Regions from separate parts of the Isoptericola sp. NPDC019693 genome, predicted to be linked through region 3. Evidence: predicted binding sites of a transcription regulator. Region 3 holds the regulator's gene; each other region holds the start of a gene.
What was found. The regulator LexA, encoded in region 3, represses DNA repair genes until DNA is damaged. The targets are predictions, from matches to a motif close to TCGAACANNTGTTCGA.

Region 1: the regulator LexA is predicted to act here: its motif matches at 2,810-2,825, upstream of ACH436_RS01280 (DUF222 domain-containing protein).
Region 2: the regulator LexA is predicted to act here: its motif matches at 4,840-4,855, upstream of ACH436_RS19880 (DUF222 domain-containing protein).

The regions. Positions count from the first base shown of each region.
Region 1 covers NZ_JBIRXP010000001.1:270,455-276,622, forward strand. The annotation lists gene ACH436_RS01275 (DUF2804 domain-containing protein) at 1-936, shown strand, start outside; gene ACH436_RS01280 (DUF222 domain-containing protein) at 994-2,790, opposite strand; gene ACH436_RS01285 (HD domain-containing protein) at 2,900-3,487, opposite strand; gene ACH436_RS01290 (NAD-dependent epimerase/dehydratase family protein) at 3,573-4,568, shown strand; gene ACH436_RS01295 (DUF2599 domain-containing protein) at 4,671-5,486, opposite strand; gene ACH436_RS01300 (siderophore-interacting protein) at 5,607-6,168, shown strand, end outside.
Region 2 covers NZ_JBIRXP010000008.1:118,411-124,578, reverse strand. The annotation lists gene nirB (nitrite reductase large subunit NirB) at 1-1,904, opposite strand, end outside; gene ACH436_RS19890 (AAA family ATPase) at 2,008-2,478, opposite strand; gene ACH436_RS19885 (class I SAM-dependent methyltransferase) at 2,504-3,247, shown strand; gene ACH436_RS19880 (DUF222 domain-containing protein) at 3,336-4,820, opposite strand; gene ACH436_RS19875 (FAD-dependent oxidoreductase) at 4,943-6,168, opposite strand, start outside.
Region 3 covers NZ_JBIRXP010000005.1:92,299-98,466, forward strand. The annotation lists gene ACH436_RS15570 (HelD family protein) at 1-1,375, shown strand, start outside; gene serA (phosphoglycerate dehydrogenase) at 1,419-2,657, shown strand; gene ACH436_RS15580 (DUF5302 domain-containing protein) at 2,750-2,950, opposite strand; gene nrdR (transcriptional regulator NrdR) at 3,080-3,622, opposite strand; gene ACH436_RS15590 (LysM peptidoglycan-binding domain-containing protein) at 3,726-4,055, opposite strand; gene lexA (transcriptional repressor LexA) at 4,332-5,159, shown strand; gene ACH436_RS15600 (L-lactate dehydrogenase) at 5,224-6,168, opposite strand, start outside.

The DNA.
Region 1 (6,168 bases), on a different contig from region 3:
ACGTCCGGCGTCGGGCGGGGGCTGCGGGGGCTGCGGGGGCTGCGGGGGCTCGGGCGGAACAAGCGGTGGGAGTACTGGGCGGTCGTGACGCCGGACCACGTCGTCGCGCTCACCACCTCCGCGCTGGACTACGCCGCGCTGCACCAGGTGTGGGCGTGGGACCGGGCGTCCGGCGAGGAGGTCGACGCCGTCGCGATCGCCCCGCTGAACGGCACGGCCACGCTGCCCGGGCGTCTCGGCGCCGGCCCGGTCCGGTCGCGCACGCGCGCGGTGGCGATCGCGGTGGACGAGGGGCCCGCGGGGACGCGCCTGCGGGCCCGCACGGCCCGCGTCGACCTCGACGTGACCGTGCCCCGGCCCGCCGGGCGCGACCTGCTCGGGGTCGTGGTGCCCTGGTCGGCGCGGCGGTTCCAGTACACGGTGAAGGACGTCGGGCTCCCGGCGGCCGGCACGCTCCGCATCGACGGGGCCGAGGTGCCGGTGCCCGCCGGCTCATGGGCCGCGCTCGACCACGGGCGCGGGCGGTGGCCCTACCGCGCCGCGTGGCAGTGGGGCGTGGGGTTCGGGCAGGGCGTCGCGCAGGACGGCGCGCGGCACGAGGTAGCGGTGCAGCTCGGTGGCACGTGGACCCGGCAGGGGCCGACGACGGAGAACGGCGTCTTCGTGGACGGTCGTCTGCACAAGCTCCACGACGAGCTCGACTGGACGTTCGACCGCGGCGCGTACATCCAGCCGTGGCGGGTGCGCGGCGCGCGGCTGGACCTGACGTTCGTGCCCGCGCGCGACCGGGTGAGCCGGACCCAGCTCGGTCTCGTCGCATCGTCCACCCACCAGTGCTTCGGCGCGTGGTCGGGCTGGGTGACGACCCACGACGGCACGCGCCTCGACGTCGACGGCCTCGACGGCTGGGCGGAGGACGTCGCGCAGCGCTGGTGAGTTGCGCGCGCTGGGTGAGTTGCGCGGCGCTGGTGAACGGCGCCGCCGCCGGCAGGGTCAGAAGGGCGGCTGCGCGTCGTCGATCCCGGCCGCCTCGTCGCCGTGCCCGGGACCATGGCCTGTGGGCGTGACGCGATGTCGGGTGGTCTCGACGGGTTCGGCTCGGGTGACGTGTCGGCGTCCGGTGGGGGAGGTCCATTCGAGGGTGCCGCCCCAGCCGGTGGGCTGGGTGTTGGCCCCGGTGGTGTCGACCTGTCTGACGTGCCAGGTCGACTGGTGCTTGATCACGTGGTGGCGGCGGCAGAGTGCGGCGAGGTTGGTGGCGCTGGTGGTGCCGCCGTTGGCCCATGCCTGGGTGTGGTCGAGGTCGGCGCGGGTGGCGGGGTGGGTGCAGCCGGGGAAGCGGCAGGTGGTGTCGCGTGCGCGGATGAGGGCTTTGAGGTCGGCGGGGACGGTGTAGGTGGTGCGTCCGACGGACAGGACGGTGCCGGTCTCGGGGTCGGTGAGGATCCGTCGTAGTGAGGGTGCGAGGGCGGTGAGCTGTCGGGCGGTGTCCGGGTCGATGGGGACGTGGCCGTTCATGGTGGCGGGGGCGTCGGTGATGCCGAGCAGGGTCAGGACCGGGACGGTGACGGTGACCTGCGGCCGGATGGAGCGGGCCAGGGTCGCGATCGTGGGCTGGTCGTGCAGCGCCACGTCGGAGCGGCCGGTGGTGAGTCGACCGTGCACGGCGTCGGTGCCCTGGCCGATTCTCGCGCTCGGGGGCTCGCTGTGGTCGAGGGTGCCGTCGTCCAGGAGGAGGGCGGCGAGGGTGTCGGCGCGGGCCTGGGCGAGGGTGCGGTGCTCACCGGTGCCGCTCCGGCTGGTGGCGTTGCTCAGGTTCCCGGTGGTGCTGGTGAGGTGGTGGGCGGTGCGGGTGAGGCGGTCGTAGGCGGCGTGGGCGAGGGGTGCGGGCAGGTGGGCGGACAGCCAGGCCATGCCGTCGTGTCCGTCGTCGAGCCAGACGGCTCGGTGCCGGGTGGCGTCGGTGTGGCGGACGTCGGCGGGGGTGGGGTGGGCGGTCTCGCGGGCTCGGCGTGCTCGTCTGGCGACCTGTGCGGGGGTGCAGGTGACCGTGGTGGTCTGCGTGTCGAGGATGGTGGTCAGGACGGATCGTTCGACGGTGGCGGCTTCCTGGGGCGTCAGGTCTGCCAGGTGGGTGGTGATCGCGGTGGCGTGCCCCCAGGACAGGCGGCCTTCGTGCAGTGCGGCGAGGGTCGCGGGGGCCTTGGTGGTGAGGGTGTGGGCGTGGTCGGTCAGGGTGCCGGCGGCGTGTTCCCCGATGCGGAGGGTGGTGGCGACCTCGGCGGTGACGGCGCGGTGGGCGAGCTCGAGGCGGCGGGCCGACGGCGCGCGCCGGGTGGTGGGGTCGTCGGGGTCGAGCAGGTCCGTCTCGAGTGCCTCGGCCAGGCCGAGCGTGCGGGAGAGGAGGACGGCGCGTTCGGCGTGCAGGGCCGCGATCTGGGCATCGTTGGCGGTGAGCTGGTCCAGCACCCGGTCCAGGTCGGCCAAGGAGGGGCGACCCGCCGGCACGGGTGCGGGTGCGGGCACAGGTACGGGTGCGGGTGCGGCTGCGGCTGCGGGAACGGGTGCTGACGCGGGTACGGGTGGTGCGGTGTCGGTCGCTGGCGGACGGTCCTCGCGTCGTGACTCTTCCTCGAGCAGCTCGCTGATCGACGGGGCCCACGACCGGGGCATCGCGGCGAGCCGGGCCGCCGCCGCCCGCAGGTCCGTCGACGAGCTCACCCGGTCGCTGACGCCACCCGCCGCACCGGCGTCGGTGCCGGTCACGGGGTCGGGGAGCGTCGTCGTCATGCCCCCAGCCTAGCGACGTTCGAACACCTGTACTAGTCCCTGGCCAATATCTGTGGACGATCGAGGCATGGCGCAGGGCGCCTCGCGCCGCCGGTACCGTCGGCGCCGCTCAGCGGACCCGGTCGGCGCCGCCCGACGCGACGTAGGCGGCCGCGACCGACGCGGGCTTGCGCGCGGCCTGGTCGCGGAGGCAGGCGCTGAACAGGTCGCGGAAGTCGAGCCGGGGCCATCCGGCTTCGACGCCGGCGAGGACGGGTGCCGGCCAGTGCTCGAGGCCGCGGCCCGTGACGTCGGCGCCGGTCGACCGAGCGAGCAGGTATCCCTCGGGACGCTCCTGCCGCGGGACGTCGTCGTCGTCGAGCATGTGGTCGACCACCGCCCTGGCGGTCCGCTCCCGGCGCTCGGGCGCCCAGCCGGCACCCGCGGTGACGACCCAGGCGACGTGGCCGCCGGCGACCTCGAAGGGCTCGGTGTGCACGTCGAACGCGGTCGTGAGGCCGGTGTCGTGCAGCAGGCCCGCGACGGCCAGGACCTCGTCGTCGACAGGGAGGGCCAGCCGTCGTCTGAGGTCGGCTGCGAGCAGGGTGGACCGCACGGCGTGGTGCACGAGCGCCGCGGGCGAGAAGCGTTCGAGCACCTCGAACGCGGCGGCGACGGCGGCGGTGCGGGGGAGCCCGCCCGGCACAGGGGAGGTCATGGCGCGCACTCTAGTCCCGCGTCCCCGTCTTCTGCCCCGGGCAGAAGGCGGGGACGCGGGCGTCCGGCTGCGCCAGGCTGGGGGCATGAGGCTGCTGGTGCTGGGTGGGTCGGCGTTCCTGTCGAGGGCGGTCGCGGCCGACGCCGCGACGCGCGGGCACGAGGTGGTGGCCGCGAACCGGGGCCGCTCCGGGCCGGTGCCGGATGGCGTGCGGCACGTGCGGCTGGACCGCGCCGACCCGTTCCCGGAAGCGCTGGCGGCCGAGGGCTTCGACGCCGTCGTCGACGTGTCGCGGACGCCGTCGCACGTGCGGCGGGCGGTGTCGGCGCTGCCCGACGCGCACTGGGTGTTCGTGTCGACGATCAACGTCTACGCGGACGACGCCGACCCGGGCGGACCCGGCGTCGGGCGGCTGCGCGCGCCGCAGGCGGACGACGTCGACGGAGCGGAGGACCCGGAGGCGTACGGCGCGATGAAGGTGGCGTGTGAGGAGCTCGTGCGCGCGGGGGCGGTGACGTCGGCGGTCGTGCGCCCGGGCCTCATCGTGGGGCCGGGGGACCCGAGCGGACGGTTCACCTACTGGCCGGCGCGGCTGGGCCGTGCGCGCGACACCGGCGCGGGCACCGACGTGCTGGCGCCGGGCGACCCGGCGGACCCGATGCAGGTGATCGACGTGCGGGACCTCGCGACCTGGCTCGTGGACCTGGCTGAGCGGCGGACGGAGGGGACGTTCGACGGGGTCGGCCCGGTCGCACCGATCGGCGAGCACCTCGCCGCGGCGGCCCGCGGGGTCGGCGCCGAGCCGCGCTGGGTGTGGGCGGACGACGACGCCTTGGCGGCGGCGGACGTCCGGCCCTGGTCGGGGGAGCGGTCGCTGCCGCTGTGGCTGCCGCGGCCCGAGTACTCCGGCATGCCCGCGCACGACGCCGGACCCGCGCTCGCCGCCGGGCTGGCGCCACGGCCGGTCGAGGACACCGCGCGCGACACGCTGGCCTGGCTGCGTGCGACGCCCGACGCGGAGGTCACCGGCCTGACCGCGGCCGAGGAGGCCACCGTCCTGACGCACATCGCCGTGCCGTGACGGCGCGCCTCGCCCGCCGCTGAGCGCTCGGGAGCGCCCAGGATCGCGCGAGGAGCGGGAACACGCTGGCGCGTCGGTCTCCGTGAACCTGTGCAGGCCGGGTCAGGACGTCGGGTTGCAGCGCGCGGCCATCGTCGCGACCAGCCCGACGTCGGGGCGCCACGGCTCGAGGTTCCACGAGTCCTTGTCGCGCGCCCCGAGGGCGTGGCACTCCAGCTGGTCGCGCATCGTGGGCGTGTCCACCTCGGGGTCTGTCGCCACGAGCTCGGCCCAGACGACGTCGACGCCCGCCTGGCCCGCCGCCCGCGTCCATGCGGTCGGCACGACGGCGAGCGACCGGCCGCCCTCGCGCTCGCCCCAGTCGGTGCTCTCGACCGCAGCGGTGCCGAGGGTCGTCGTGACGACCTCGTCATTGCTCTCCGTACCGTCCGTGCCGTCCGCCGTGCCGCCCGACGAGGTCCGGACCTCCAGGTGCGTGCCGTCGACGGCCAGGAGGCGCGCGCCTCGCGGGGCGGACAGCCCGCCGACCGCCACCCCGGCGGCGCGCACCGTGACGCTGCCGTCGGGGTGCGGCTCGAGCGAGCCGTCCGAGGTCAGCGTGATCGTCGGCGGGCCCGCGTCGTCGGCGGGCTCCAGCGCGACGGTGGCCGTGCTGCCGCCGTCGGACGAGACGTGCACCCGGGGCGCGTCGGGCGTCGCTCCGGGGACCGACACCTCCAGCGTCACGCCCCGCGACGCCACCTCGACCCGCACGGGACTGTCGGGGGCAGGAGCCGTCGGGCCAGGCGTCGTCGCGCCCGGCGTCGCGGTGGGTGGGCCGGACGACGCGGGCGGGGACGGCGTGCAGGCGGCGAGCGTCAGGAGCGCGGCGGCCACGGCGCTCGCGAGGGGCGCGCGGGTGCGGCGGCGGGGAGGCACGCGCCCAGTGTCCGTCACGGGGGCGACTCCGGCGTGGCTCCTCCACCGAGGGTCTGGTCCCGCGCGGTCCGGCGCTGTCGGGGTCTGGAGATCTGAGTGAGGTTCGCCTAACCTTACTGCGTGAGCACGCGAACGCTGTCGAAGCCGGTCGACCCGCACGTCCTCGTCGCCGAGGTCGTCACGACGAAGCGCCTGAGCCCGCACCTGCAACGGGTGACGCTCGGCATCGACGCGATCGACCGCCTCACGCTGGTGGGGGACGACCAGTGGTTCCGGCTGTTCCTGCCGCGCCCCGGCCAGGACGCGCTCAAGCTCCCGACCCGCACGTCGAACCTCGGCTGGTACGCCCAGTACCTGGCGACCCCGCGCGCCCGGCGCCCGATCGTCCGCAACTACACGATCCGCGCCGCGCGCCCCGAGCTGCGGGAGATCGACGTCGACTTCGTGCTGCACGGCCACGACCCGGCGCCCGGCACCGCCCACGAGCCCCTCGGCCCCGGCGCCGGGTTCGCGATGGGCGCCCGCCCGGGCGACCACGTCGGCCTCCTCGACCAGGGCACGTACCATCACCGGCAGGCCGCGTGCGACTGGCGGCTGCTGGTCGCCGACGAGAGCGGCCTGCCCGCCGTCGCCGGCATCTGCGAGTCGCTGCCCGACGACGCGCGCGGCGTCGCCGTCGTCG
Region 2 (6,168 bases), on a different contig from region 3:
CCGGTGATCTTCGTGTAGAGGCCGAAGTCCTTGGCGACCTGCCCGACGACGATGAGCCCCTCGGGCGTCACCTCGCCGCCCGGCATGCGCGGCACCACCGAGTAGGTGCCGTCCTTCTGCATGTTGGCGAGCATGTGGTCGTTGGTGTCCTGCAGCGTGGCCTGCTCGCCCGCGAGGATGTGCCCGTTGCCGAGGCTGGCCAGGATCGACGCCACGGTCGGCCTGCAGATGTCGCAGCCGCGGCCGGCGTCGCTCGCGCCGTCGGGCACCCGCCCGAAGCGGGCGATGATCTCGCTGAACGTGTGCAGGTCGGCCACGCGCACGGCGTCGAAGAGCTGGGCGCGGGAGAGCTCGAAGTGCTCGCACAGGGCGTTGCTGACCTCGACGCCGGCCTTGGTGAGCTCTGCCTTGGTGAGCTTCGTGACCAGCGGCAGGCACGCGCCGCAGGTCGTGCCGGCGCGGGTGCAGGCCTTGACGCCCGCGACGTCGGTGCACGCGTGTCCCTCGAACGACCCGTTCACGGCGCCGCGGATCGTGCCCGCGGAGACGTTGTTGCAGGAGCACACCTGGGCGTCGTCGGGCAGCTCGAGGGCGGGGGTTCCGCCGGAACCCTCGGGCAGCAGGAACGCGCTGGGGTCGCCGGGAAGCTCGGCGCCGAGCATCGGCCGCAGCGACGCGTACGGTGTCGCGTCGCCGACGAAGACGCCGCCCAGCAGGGTGCGCGCGTCGTCGGCCATCACCAGCTTGCTGTAGATGCCGCGCAGCGGGTCGGCCCACACGATCTCGACCGACTTCTCGGTGCGCCCGTGGGCGTCGCCGAAGCTCGCGACGTCGACCCCGGACAGCTTGAGCTTGGTGGCCGTGTCCGCCCCGGGGAACGTCGCCTCGCCGCCCAGCAGCCGGTCGGCCACGACCTCCGCCATCGTGTTGCCGGGGGCCACCAGGCCGAGGCAGCGGCCCTCGATGCACGCGACCTCGCCGATCGCCCACACATGCTCGTCGGCGGTGCGGCAGGAGAGGTCGACGACGGCGCCACCGCGCGCGCCGACCTCCAGGCCCGCCGCACGGGCGAGCTCGTCGCGGGGCCGCACGCCGGTGGCCATCACGACGACGTCCACGTCGAGCCGCCCGCCGTCGGCGAAGTCCATCCGGCCCACGTGCCCCGTGCGGCGGTGCGGCCGGATCGCCTTCGTCGCCGTGTCGGTGCGGACCGAGATGCCCTTGTCGTTGATGAGCCGCTTCAGCGCGTGCCCGCCGCCCAGGTCGATCTGCACGTCCATGAGGTGCGTGCCGAACTGGATCACCGTGGCCTGCGCGCCGAGCGCCTTGAGCGCGCCCGCGGCCTCCAGCCCCAGCAGGCCGCCGCCGACGACGGCGCCCCGCACCGGCCGCTCGACGACGCCGCCGCGCGTCTCGACGCGGCCCGCCTCGCGCTTGGCCTCGACCCAGCCGCGCAGGGCGGCGACGTCGTCGATCGTGCGGTAGACGAAGACGCCGGGCAGGTCGTTGCCGTCGATGGGCGGCATGGCCGCGCTGGACCCCGTGGCGAGCACCAGCTCGTCGTAGGCGTGCACCCGGCCGAGGCGGTCGGTGACCGTGCGCGCCGTGCGGTCGATCGACGCCACGGCGCAGTCGCGGTGCAGCTCGACCAGCGGGTCGTCCCACAGCGCCGGGTCGCCCAGCGTGAGCTCCTCGGCGTCGCGCACCTCGAAGTAGCGGGTGAGGCCCACGCGGTCGTACGGCTTGCGCGGCTCCTCGGCGAAGACGGTCACCCGCCACGCGCCGGCGTCGTCCCGGGCCCGCAGGGCCTCGACGAACCGCTGGGCGACCATGCCGCCGCCCACGACGACGACGTGCCGCGGGTCCGGCCGGGAGCTGGGGTGCGTGCCCTGCGTCTCGTTCATGGCCCTGACGCTAGGAAACCGCCGTGTCGCGGCCGTCAGGCCGGGGTTACCTCACGGGAACATCTGCCTCACGCGCGAAACATGGCGCGCGAGAGGAGCACGGTCACCAGCCCCGGACCACCTGCAGCGGCCCCTCGTCCGGAGTCGGGACCTCGAAGCCGTCGTGGAAGGCGGCGGCCGTCTCCGGTGCCAGGACGACGTCGTGCGGGTGGGCGGCGGTGCGCGCGGCCACGCGGGCGAGGGCGACGTCGCGGGGCGTCTCCACGTAGACGACGAGGGTGTCCGCGCCGTGCGTCGCGCCGAGCGCCCGGTACTCGTCCCTCGACGCGCGCGACCAGAACGACGAGTCGACGGCGACGTCGCGGCCCTCGGCGAGGAGCGTCTCGACCCGGGACCGCAGGGCGTCCGCCACCCGGCGTGCCGCGTCGTCCGGCAGCGGGTGCACCGCGGGGTGCCCGGCGGCCCACGCGATCTCGTCGACAGAGGCGACCGCAAAACCGTCGGCCGCGTAGCGGCGGGCGTGCGCGGACTTGCCCGCCCCGGCGGGGCCGCACAGCAGGACGAGGCTCGGCACGGTCGTGACGCTACCCTCGCTGTCCATGCCGACGACGGAGCCGACGACACAGCCGACGACGCGGCTCGACCCGCGCACGACGACGAACCCGGTGGTGCGCGCCGTCGGCCGCTGGCTCGGCCGGATCAACGGCAGGTACCCGTGGAACCACAACGACCACTTCCACGGCTGGATCCTGCGCCGGCTGCCGCGCCGCAGACGCCGCGCGCTCGACGTGGGCTGCGGCCTCGGCACCCTCGTCGGCCGCCTGCGGGCCGCGGGCGCCACGGTGGTGGGCCTCGACGTGGACGAGCCCATGGTCGAGGCCACCCGCGCCCGGTTCGCCGACGACCCCGGTGTCACCGCCCGCCACGGCCGGTTCGAGGACGTCCCCGCCGACGGCTCGTTCGACGTCGTGACGATGGTCGCGTCGCTGCACCACATGGACCTCGAGCCCACGCTGCGGCACGCCGCCGGTGTCCTGGCGCCCGGGGGGCGGCTGCTGGTCGTCGGACTGGCCCGGATCGGCGCGCCGCGCGACCTCGCTGTCGACCTGGTCTCGTCCTTCACCAACCCCGTCGTCGGCATGGTCAAGCACGCGCGCCGGGGACGGACGGGGCCCGACGCCGCGCGGGACGCGGACCACGGCCCGGTCGTTCCCCTGCGCGACTCGCGCGAGACGTACGGCGAGGTGCGCGACACCGCCCGGCGCGTGCTGCCGGGCGCCCGGTTCCGCCAGCGTCTGTTCTTCCGTTACACGCTCGAGTGGACCCGACCGGCGGAGGCGTAGCGCGACGGCGGCCATGCGCGGGCAGCTCAGGGCCGCCCTCGGGGTGCCGTACGACCTGAACGTCTGACACGCCGCCGGCCGCCGTCTGTCAGAACGGCGGATCGCCGTCGTCGTGGGGGCTGACCGGTGTGCTGACGGGTGCCGGACCGAGCGGGGGTGCGGCCTCAGGGGGCAGAACGCGGGCCAGGTGCTCAGCCTCGGTGGCCCAGGTGTCGAGCTGGGTCAGGGTGTGGTCGGCGGTGCCGGGACGAGTGAGATAGGTGCGGCCGCGGGGTGAGGTCCAGGCCAGGACGCCGGCGTCGAGCTGTTCGACCTGCCACCGGGACTCGTGCTTGAGGGTGTGGTGCTTGCGGCACACGTGGGCCAGGTTGGCGGCGTCGGTGGCGCCGCCGTCGGCCCACGCGGTGGTGTGGTCGACGTCGCAGCGGCGCGCGGGCACGCGGCAGCCGGGGAACCGGCACGTCACGTCACGCTGGGTGAGGAAGGCGCGCAGGTCCGCAGGCACGACGTAGCTGCGCCGGTCCACGGTGAGCATCGCCCCCGTCACCGGGTCGGTCACCACGCGCCGCAGCGTCGGGGCGCGCGCGACGAGGTGGCGTGCCGTCTCCGCGTCGATCGGGGTCGCGCCGTCCAGCTGGCCTGAGCCCTCGCCCGCACCGGTCACAGTGCTGACCGGCACGGTCACGTGCACCACCGGCCGGACGATGCGGGCCAGGACGGCCAACGGATCAGGTGGCACGTCGGGTGGCGGCTCTGGGTTGACTGATGGTGCGCGCCGAGGATCTGGGTCCCGGCCCGACGGGTCACCTTGGTCGCCCGGGTGGTGCGAGCTGCTCATGGCGTCGCCGTCCAGCAGGAGGGCGGTCAACGTGGCGGCGCGCAGCTGCCCCACACCGCGGGGATCGCCGGAGCCCTTCGCTCGCGTGGCGGTCCGGGTGAGGCGGTCGTGCACGGCGCGGGCGACCGGGGTGGGCAGGTGCGCGGTCAGCCAGGACATCCCGTCGGCGCCGTCGTCGACCCAGACATCGGCCTTCAACGCGGCGGCCTCCTGGCGGACCTCCGCCGGCACGGGGTGCAGCCGGTCGCGCGCCGCCCGGGCCAGCGCCCCGAACCGTGCCGCCGTCAAGGTCTCCGCCCGGCCCAGCACCGCCCGCTCGACCTGCGCGGCCACCGCGGGCGGCAGGTCCGCGACCACGTCCGCGAGCTTGGCCGCATGCCGGTAGGAGATCGACCCCGAGCACAACGCATCCAGCGTCGCCGTCGCCTTCGAGGCCAGCACCCCGGCGTCCGCGAGCCACCCCTGCGCGACATGCTCGCTCACCCCGAGCGCACACGAGACCTCCGCGACCAGGGCCCGGTGCGCGACCGAACCCCGCCGCTCCGCCGTCGCCGACTCGACCCGTCCGACCGTGACGTCCAGCATCGACTCCGGCGCCGCCGTCGCCACCTCGAGTACCTCGGCCAACGCGACCGTCCGCCGTCCCGCCGCCGCGTTCGCCGCGACCTGCTCGTCCGCCGCCCGATCCAGCGCAGCGTCCAGCCGCGAGGCTGCGGTGGACTGGCGCGACGTCATGACCCCAGCCTAGCGAGATTCGAACACCTGTTCTAGGGTTTCGGAAAGCCTGTGGACAACGCGCTGTCAGGTCGCCGGTGTACCTCGCAGAACGCACAGGCGTCGTCGCTCACGCGGGACCCCTACGAGGCGTGGGCGGACGTCGTCATCGCCCCGGGCACCGCCTCCCCCGCCGTCCGCGCGCCGGCCAGCCAGTCCACCAGGCCGCACACGGCCTCCGTGCAGCTGCCGCAGCCGGTGGTGGCGCGGGTCGCGCGGGCGACGTCGTCCTTGGACGTCGCGCCGTCCGCCACGCAGGCCGCGATGTCGTGCTTGGTGACGCCGTTGCAGCGGCAGACGGTGGCGTCGTCGGGCATGTGCTCGGGGCTGGACGCCGGCTCCGCGGCGGGCATGACGGGCGTGAGCAGCAGGAACGCCGGGTCCGCCGGGACGGGGGTGCGGCGGGTGTAGGCCGCCGTCAGGTCGGCGGCCACGCGGGCGTCACCCACGCAGGTGGCGCCCACCAGGACGCCGTCCGCCACGACGGCCTCGACATAGCGGCCCGCCACAGGGTCGCCCAGGCGCACGGCCCGCTCGCCCGGCACCGGGACCCGGCCGGAGCCGCTACGGCCCATCGCGACCACGCTCAGCGGCCCGGCCTTGACCTTGACCACGTCGGTACCCCGGGCGTCGACGGCCCCGTCGCCCGCCCCCGGCGCCCGCGAGGACAGCAGGGTGCCGAGGCGCACCGCCATCGACGGCGCCGTGCCGTCGCCCGGCAGCCGCAGGTGCTCGCGCGGCCCCGACGACTCCTCCGCGGCCGGCCGCGGCCGCGCCGCGAGCGCCACGAGGTGCTCGGCGAGCCTCCGCGCCTGGTCCCAGCCCTCGGCCACCAGCCCGCGTGAGCCCTCCGGCGGCTGGGCGCAGTCCCCGACGGCGAACACCCGGCCGTCCGAGACCGACGCCAGATCCGGCCCCACCACGACGCCCCGCTCGACGGCGAGCCCGGCCCGGCGGGCCAAGGACGTCTCCGGCTCCGTGCCGCAGGCGAGCACGACCAGGCTCGCGCCGAGCGACTCCCCCGGCTCGGTCGTGGCGCCGTCGAGCCGCACCCCGACGGCCCGGCCGCCGACGACGAGCACCTCCTGCGGCCGCACCCGCGTGCGCACGCTCACGCCCGCCGCCTCCAGGCCCGCGCGCAGCACGGCACCCGCCTCGTCGTCGAGCTGCCGGTCCATCGGGGCGCCCGCCCCGTGCACGAGCGTGGTGGGCAGCCCCCTCCCGGCGAGCCCGAGCGCCACCTCCACCCCCAGCACCCCGCCGCCGACTACTACCGCGCGCGGGGTGTTCACCGTGGCGGCGACGACCT
Region 3 (6,168 bases):
CCGTGACGTCCGGTTCCGCCTCGAGGGGTACGACCTCGTGGTGCGCCGCAGGGATGTGCGCGACGCGATCGCGCGCGCCCGCCGCACCCACAAGCCGCACAACGAGGCCCGCGCCGCCTTCGTCCGCGACATGCTCGCGCGCCTCGTGGACCAGTACCGCGCCGCGGCCGACACCGAGCTCGCCCCCGAGGACGTCGCGATGGTCACCGAGGACCTGCGCTCCCACCGGGACGTGCGGGTCGCCCTCAACCTCGCCTGGTTCCCGATCACGCCCGAGAAGCTCGTGTCCGACCTCTTCGCCAAGCCGCACCGGCTCGCGGAGGCCGCGCCCGAGCTGTCCGCGAGCGAGCGGGCCGCCCTGCGGCGCGAGCCCGACGCGCCCTGGACGGAGGCCGACGTGCCCCTGCTCGACGAGGCCGCCGAGCTGCTCGGCGAGGACGGCTCGATCGCCAAGGCCGAGGCGCGGGCGCGAGCCGCCGAGCGCGCCGCCGAGCTGGAGTACGCCCGGTCCGTGCTCGAGTCCACCGGCGCGGGCGGCGGCCTGGTCGACGCCGAGACGCTGGCCTCCCGGTTCGAGTCCACCGGGCCGCGACTGACGACGGCGGAGCGCGCCGCGGAGGACCGCACGTGGACGTACGGGCACGTGGTCGTCGACGAGGCGCAGGAGCTCTCCCCCATGGCCTGGCGGATGCTGGTGCGCCGTGTGCCCACCCGCTCGATGACGATCGTCGGGGACGTCGCGCAGACGTCCTCCCCCGCGGGCGCCCGGTCGTGGGCCCGCGCGCTGGACCCGGTGCTCGGCGACTCCTGGCGCCTCGAGGAGCTCACCGTGTCGTACCGCACCCCGGCCGCGGTCGCCGACGCCGCGCAGCGGATGGCCGCCGGCGCCGAGCTCCCCGTCTCGCCGCTCACCGCCGCCCGGCAGGTCGACGGTGCGCTGGAGCTCGCCCGGGTCACGCCGTCGGGTCCCGCGCGCCCGGTCCTCGTCCAGGAGGTGGCGGACCAGCTGGCGTCCCTCGCGGGCGAGTTCGTCGGCGCCGACGGGGCGGGCCGGGTGGCTGTGATCGCGGCCGCCGACCAGGTCGACGCGCTGCGCGAGGCCGTGGAGTCCGTGCTGCCCGGCGCCCTGGGGGCCGACGAGGCCGCCCGGCTGCTCGCCCAGCGCCCGGAGGACGCCCAGGTGAGCGTGCTCGACCCGCGCGCGGCCAAGGGGCTGGAGTTCGACGCCGTCGTGCTCGTCGAGCCGGTGGCCGTCGCGGAGGGCCCGGGCGGCGCGTCGGACCTCTACGTCGCGATGACCCGGCCCACGCAGCGGCTCGTCGTCGTCCACGAGCACCCCCTGCCCGCGGGCATCGTGGAGCTCGCCGCGGCGTGAGACGCGTTTGTCGGCGCGGGCCCGCACGGCGCACCATGGCCTCGTGCTGCGAGCCCTCCTTCTCGAGAACGTCCACCCCGTCGCTGCCCAGAATCTTCGTGATGCGGGCATCGAGGTCGTCACGCGCCCCGGCGCGCTCGACGAGTCCGAGCTGATCGAGTCCCTCGCGGACTTCCAGATCCTCGGCATCCGGTCCAAGACCACCGTGACCCGCAAGGTCCTGGAGAGCGTCCCGGGCCTGCAGGCCGTGGGCACCTTCTCCATCGGCACCAACCAGATCGACCTCGACGCCGCCGCCGCCCACGGCGTGGCCGTGTTCAACGCGCCGTACTCGAACACGCGCTCCGTCGTCGAGCTCGCGATCGCGGAGATCATCGCCCTGACCCGCCGCCTCACGGTGCGCGACAAGGCGCTGCACGACGGCGTCTGGGACAAGACGGCCGACGGTTCGCACGAGGTGCGCGGCCGGACGCTGGGCATCATCGGCTACGGGAACATCGGCTCCCAGCTCTCGGTGCTCGCCGAGAACCTCGGCATGCGGGTCGTGTTCTACGACACGGCCGAGAAGCTCGCGCTCGGCAACGCGCACCGGGTCGAGACGATCGAGGAGCTGCTCGCCGAGGCCGACGCGGTGACGATCCACGTGGACGGGCGGCCGGGCAACGCCGGCCTCTTCGGGGCCGACCTGTTCGCCGGCATGAAGCCCGGCGCGATCTTCCTCAACCTGTCGCGCGGCTTCGTCGTGGACGTCGAGGCCCTGCGGGAGCACATCCTCTCCGGCCACCTCGGCGGCGCCGCCGTCGACGTCTTCCCGACGGAGCCCAAGAAGCGCGGCGACGACTTCACGTCACCCCTGCGCGGGCTGCCGAACGTCATCCTCACGCCGCACGTCGGCGGCTCGACGGAGGAGGCGCAGGAGGCGATCGGCGAGTTCGTGTCCAAGAAGCTGCGGGACTTCGTGGCGACCGGGTCGACGACGCTGTCGGTGAACCTCCCGAACCTCCAGCTCGCGCACACGGGCGTGGGCCGCATCATGCTGCTGCACCGCAACGTGCCCGGCGTCCTCGCCCGCGTGAACCAGGTCTTCGCCGACCACGGCGCGAACATCGAGGCGCAGATGCTGGCCACGCGCGGGGAGATCGGCTACGTGGTGACCGACATCTCCGACGTCACGCAGCGCGGCGCGTCGGCGAAGCTGCAGGCCATGGACTCGACGATCCGCCTGCGCATCCGCGACGCGTTCGAGCGGCCCGAGTTCCCGCCCGGCCCCGCCGCCGGCTGAGGGACCACGCCCGCCACCGGCGCGGGCGCCGCGACATGCGAAGGGCGGCCCCGGATCTCCCCGGGGCCGCCCTTCGTCCGTCCGCGGGCGGCTCAGCCCGACTTGCGGCGGAACATCTTCTGCACGGGCCCGGAGGTCTCCGAGCCGTGCACCTGACCGGTGTTGCCGTCCTTGCCGGCGGTCGGGTGGCTGGCGGCGTTCTTCTTCTCCAGCGCCGCCCTGAAGCGCGCCTTCGTGTCCTCGCTGGGCCTCGCCCTGGAGTCGTCCGCAGCCTTGGCGTCGTCCGTCGTCATCACGGTCACCTCGTCGGTCGGGGTGGACGTGCTCGCACGGCGGACCGCGCAGCACCTGGTGCCGTCCAGGATGCCGCGACGGCCTCCCGGGCGCCAGGGCATTTCACGAGGACCGGGCGCGGGGCGGCCTCAGTCCGTCGCCGTGCCGCGTCCCGCTGCCGCGGGCTCGCCCGCCGGGCTCTCGCCGGGGTCGTCCGGGCCGGAGGCGGACGCCGCCGCCCGGGCCTCGTGCTCCGCGCGCAGGGAGGTGATCGCGGTCTCGAAGTCCTCCAGGGACTCGAAGGACTGGTACACGCTGGCGAACCTCAGGTAGGCGACCTCGTCCAGCTCCCGCAGGGGGCCGAGGATCGCCAGCCCCACCTCGTTCGCCTCGATCTCGGGGCGACCGGATGCTCGCAGCGTCTCCTCGACCTTCTGGGCGAGCACGGCCAGGTCGTCGGAGCTCACGGGCCGGCCCTGGCACGCCTTGCGGACCCCCGCCACGACCTTGTCCCGGCTGAAGGGCTCGGTCACCCCGGAGCGCTTCGCCACGGACAGGCTGGCGGTCTCGATGGTGGTGAACCGGCGCTGGCAGGCGGGGCACTGGCGACGACGTCGGATGGAGGCGCCGTCGTCGGAGGTGCGCGAGTCCACGACTCGCGAGTCCGCGTGGCGGCAGAACGGGCAGTGCATCGCTGGTCTCCTGCGCTCGGCTCCGGACCGGCGCCCGGCTGCCCGACAAGGTAAGCGGCGGGCGACCGTCCGCGCAAGCAGGGCTCCGCCGCCCCGGCGCACGTCAGTCCAGCGGGAGCACCACGACCTGGCCCGCCTGGAGCTCCGCCGTGGTCAGGCCGTTGAGGTCGCGGAGCTGGGCGACGACGTCCCGCAGGTCCTCGCCCGAGTCGCGCACCTGCTGCGCGTACTGCCAGAGCGTGTCGCCGGGGGCCACCGTCTGGAGCCGCACCTCGACGCCGGCCCCCGGGGACCCGGCCATGGCGCGCTGGCCGAACAGCCCCGCCCCGACGAGCACCAGGAGCACGAGCGCGGCGACAACCACCCGCCCCCGCCCGGTCAGCCGGAGCCCTCCGAGCCCGAGGAACCCGTGAGCGTCGCTGGTGCTGCGCACGTTCTGCATCGTCCTGCCTCCGGTCGGTCCACGTGGGTGCCGCGCCTGGCGGCGGGCCCGTCGAGCATCCGGTCCGTCGAACATCCGTTCGTCGAACACCTGTACGTCGAACTGCTGTACTAGGTGTACCACGACGAGGCGACACGGTCGAGCCCCGATCGAACAGATGTTTGATGTCGGGCGCGAACTGGCCTAGAGTGGCGGCAGCGCGATGGAAGGTTTGTCGGATTTCATCGGCCCGCCCGCGGGCCGCGCCCCTGGAGGACGGAGAACGCGATGACGAGCGGACGGGACCAGGCGCCGGCGTCCACGAGGGCGGCGACGTCGTGGGTCGGCCAGGACGAGACCCCCGAGGACGCGGCCACGACGGCGGGGTCCTCCTCGACGGCGCTGGCCTCGGTGAGCGAGCTCTCGCCGGCCGCCGACCGGCTGACGCCGCGCCAGCGGCGGGTCCTCGAGACCATCCGCAGCTCGGTGGAGGCGCGCGGCTACCCGCCCACCATGCGGGAGATCGGCGAGGCCGTCGGCCTCGCGAGCCCCTCCTCCGTCAAGCACCAGCTCACCACGCTCGAGCGCAAGGGCTACCTGCGTCGCGACCCGAACCGTCCGCGCGCGATCGAGGTCGTCGACCCGGAGACCTCCGCGACCGACGGTGCCGCCTCGGACGCCGGCGACGCGCCCGGCTTCGTCGCGGGCTCCGTCGCCGCGTCCGACGCGCAGCCGGCGCAGGCGCCGTCCTACGTCCCGCTGGTCGGGCGCATCGCCGCGGGCGGCCCGATCCTCGCCGAGCAGGTCGTCGAGGACGTCTTCCCGCTCCCGCGACAGGTCGTCGGCGACGGCGACCTCTTCCTGCTCAAGGTCGCGGGCGACTCGATGGTCGACGCCGCGATCTGCGACGGCGACTGGGTCGTCGTGCGCAGCCAGCCGGTGGCGGAGAACGGCGAGGTCGTGGCCGCGATGATCGACGGCGAGGCCACGGTCAAGACGTTCAAGCAGGCCGACGGGCACACCTGGCTGCTGCCGCAGAACGCGGCCTACTCCCCCATCCAGGGCGACGAGGCACAGGTGCTCGGTCGGGTCGTGGCGGTGCTGCGCAGCCTCTGAGCCGCGCCGACCCCGTCGGCAGCCTGCCGTGCCCGGGGCACGGCAGGCTGCGGTCGCGTCACGGTCAGAAGCCCAGCCGGCGCTGCACGGCCCGCATGCTGTCGGCCGAGGTCCGCAGCCCGGCGATCTCCTCGTCCGACAGGGGTGTGTCGATCGTCTCCGCCACACCCCGTCGGTCGACGAGCGACGGCACCGACAGGCAGACGTCGCTGATGCCGTAGAAGTCGTCGAGGCGTGAGGACACGTTCATCACGCGGTGCTCGTCGTTGAGGACCGCCTCGATGATCCGGGTCGCCGCCAGGCCGACGGCATAGTTGGTCGCCCCCTTGCCGGCGATGACGCGGTAGGCCGACTCGACCACGTCGGTCGCGATGCTCTGCCGGGCCGGCTCGTCGAGCGGCGGGCGCCCCCGGAAGGGCCGCCAGTCGAGCAGGGGTACCCCGGCGATCGTGGCGGAGCTCCACAGCACGATCTCCGAGTCGCCGTGCTCACCGGCGATGTTCGCGTGCACGTTGCCGACCGCGACCCCGCAGTGGCGGGCCAGCGCGTCGCGCAGACGCGACGAGTCCAGGACGGTCCCGCTGCCGAACACCCGCCCCCGCGGCAGTCCGCTGATCTCCTGGGCGGCATAGGTGACCACGTCGACGGGGTTGGTCACCATGAGGAACACCGCGTCCGGGGCGACCTCGAGGAGGCCCGGCAGGATGGACCGGGTGAGGCCGACCGTGGCCTCGGCCAGGTCGAGGCGGCTCTGGCCGGGCTTCTGCTTGGCCCCGGCCGTCACCGCGACGATGTCGGCGCCCCGGCAGACCTCGACGTCGTCGGAGCCGTCGATCTCGGCCTGGGGGATGAACATGCCCCCGTGCCGCAGGTCGAGCACCTCGGCCTCCACCTTCGCGCGGTTGACGTCCAGGAGGGCGACGGACCGCGCCGCACCCCTGGCCAGCGCCGCGTACGCGAGGGTGGAACCCACGGCGCCCGCGCCGACGATCGCGAGCTTGGTCGTCCT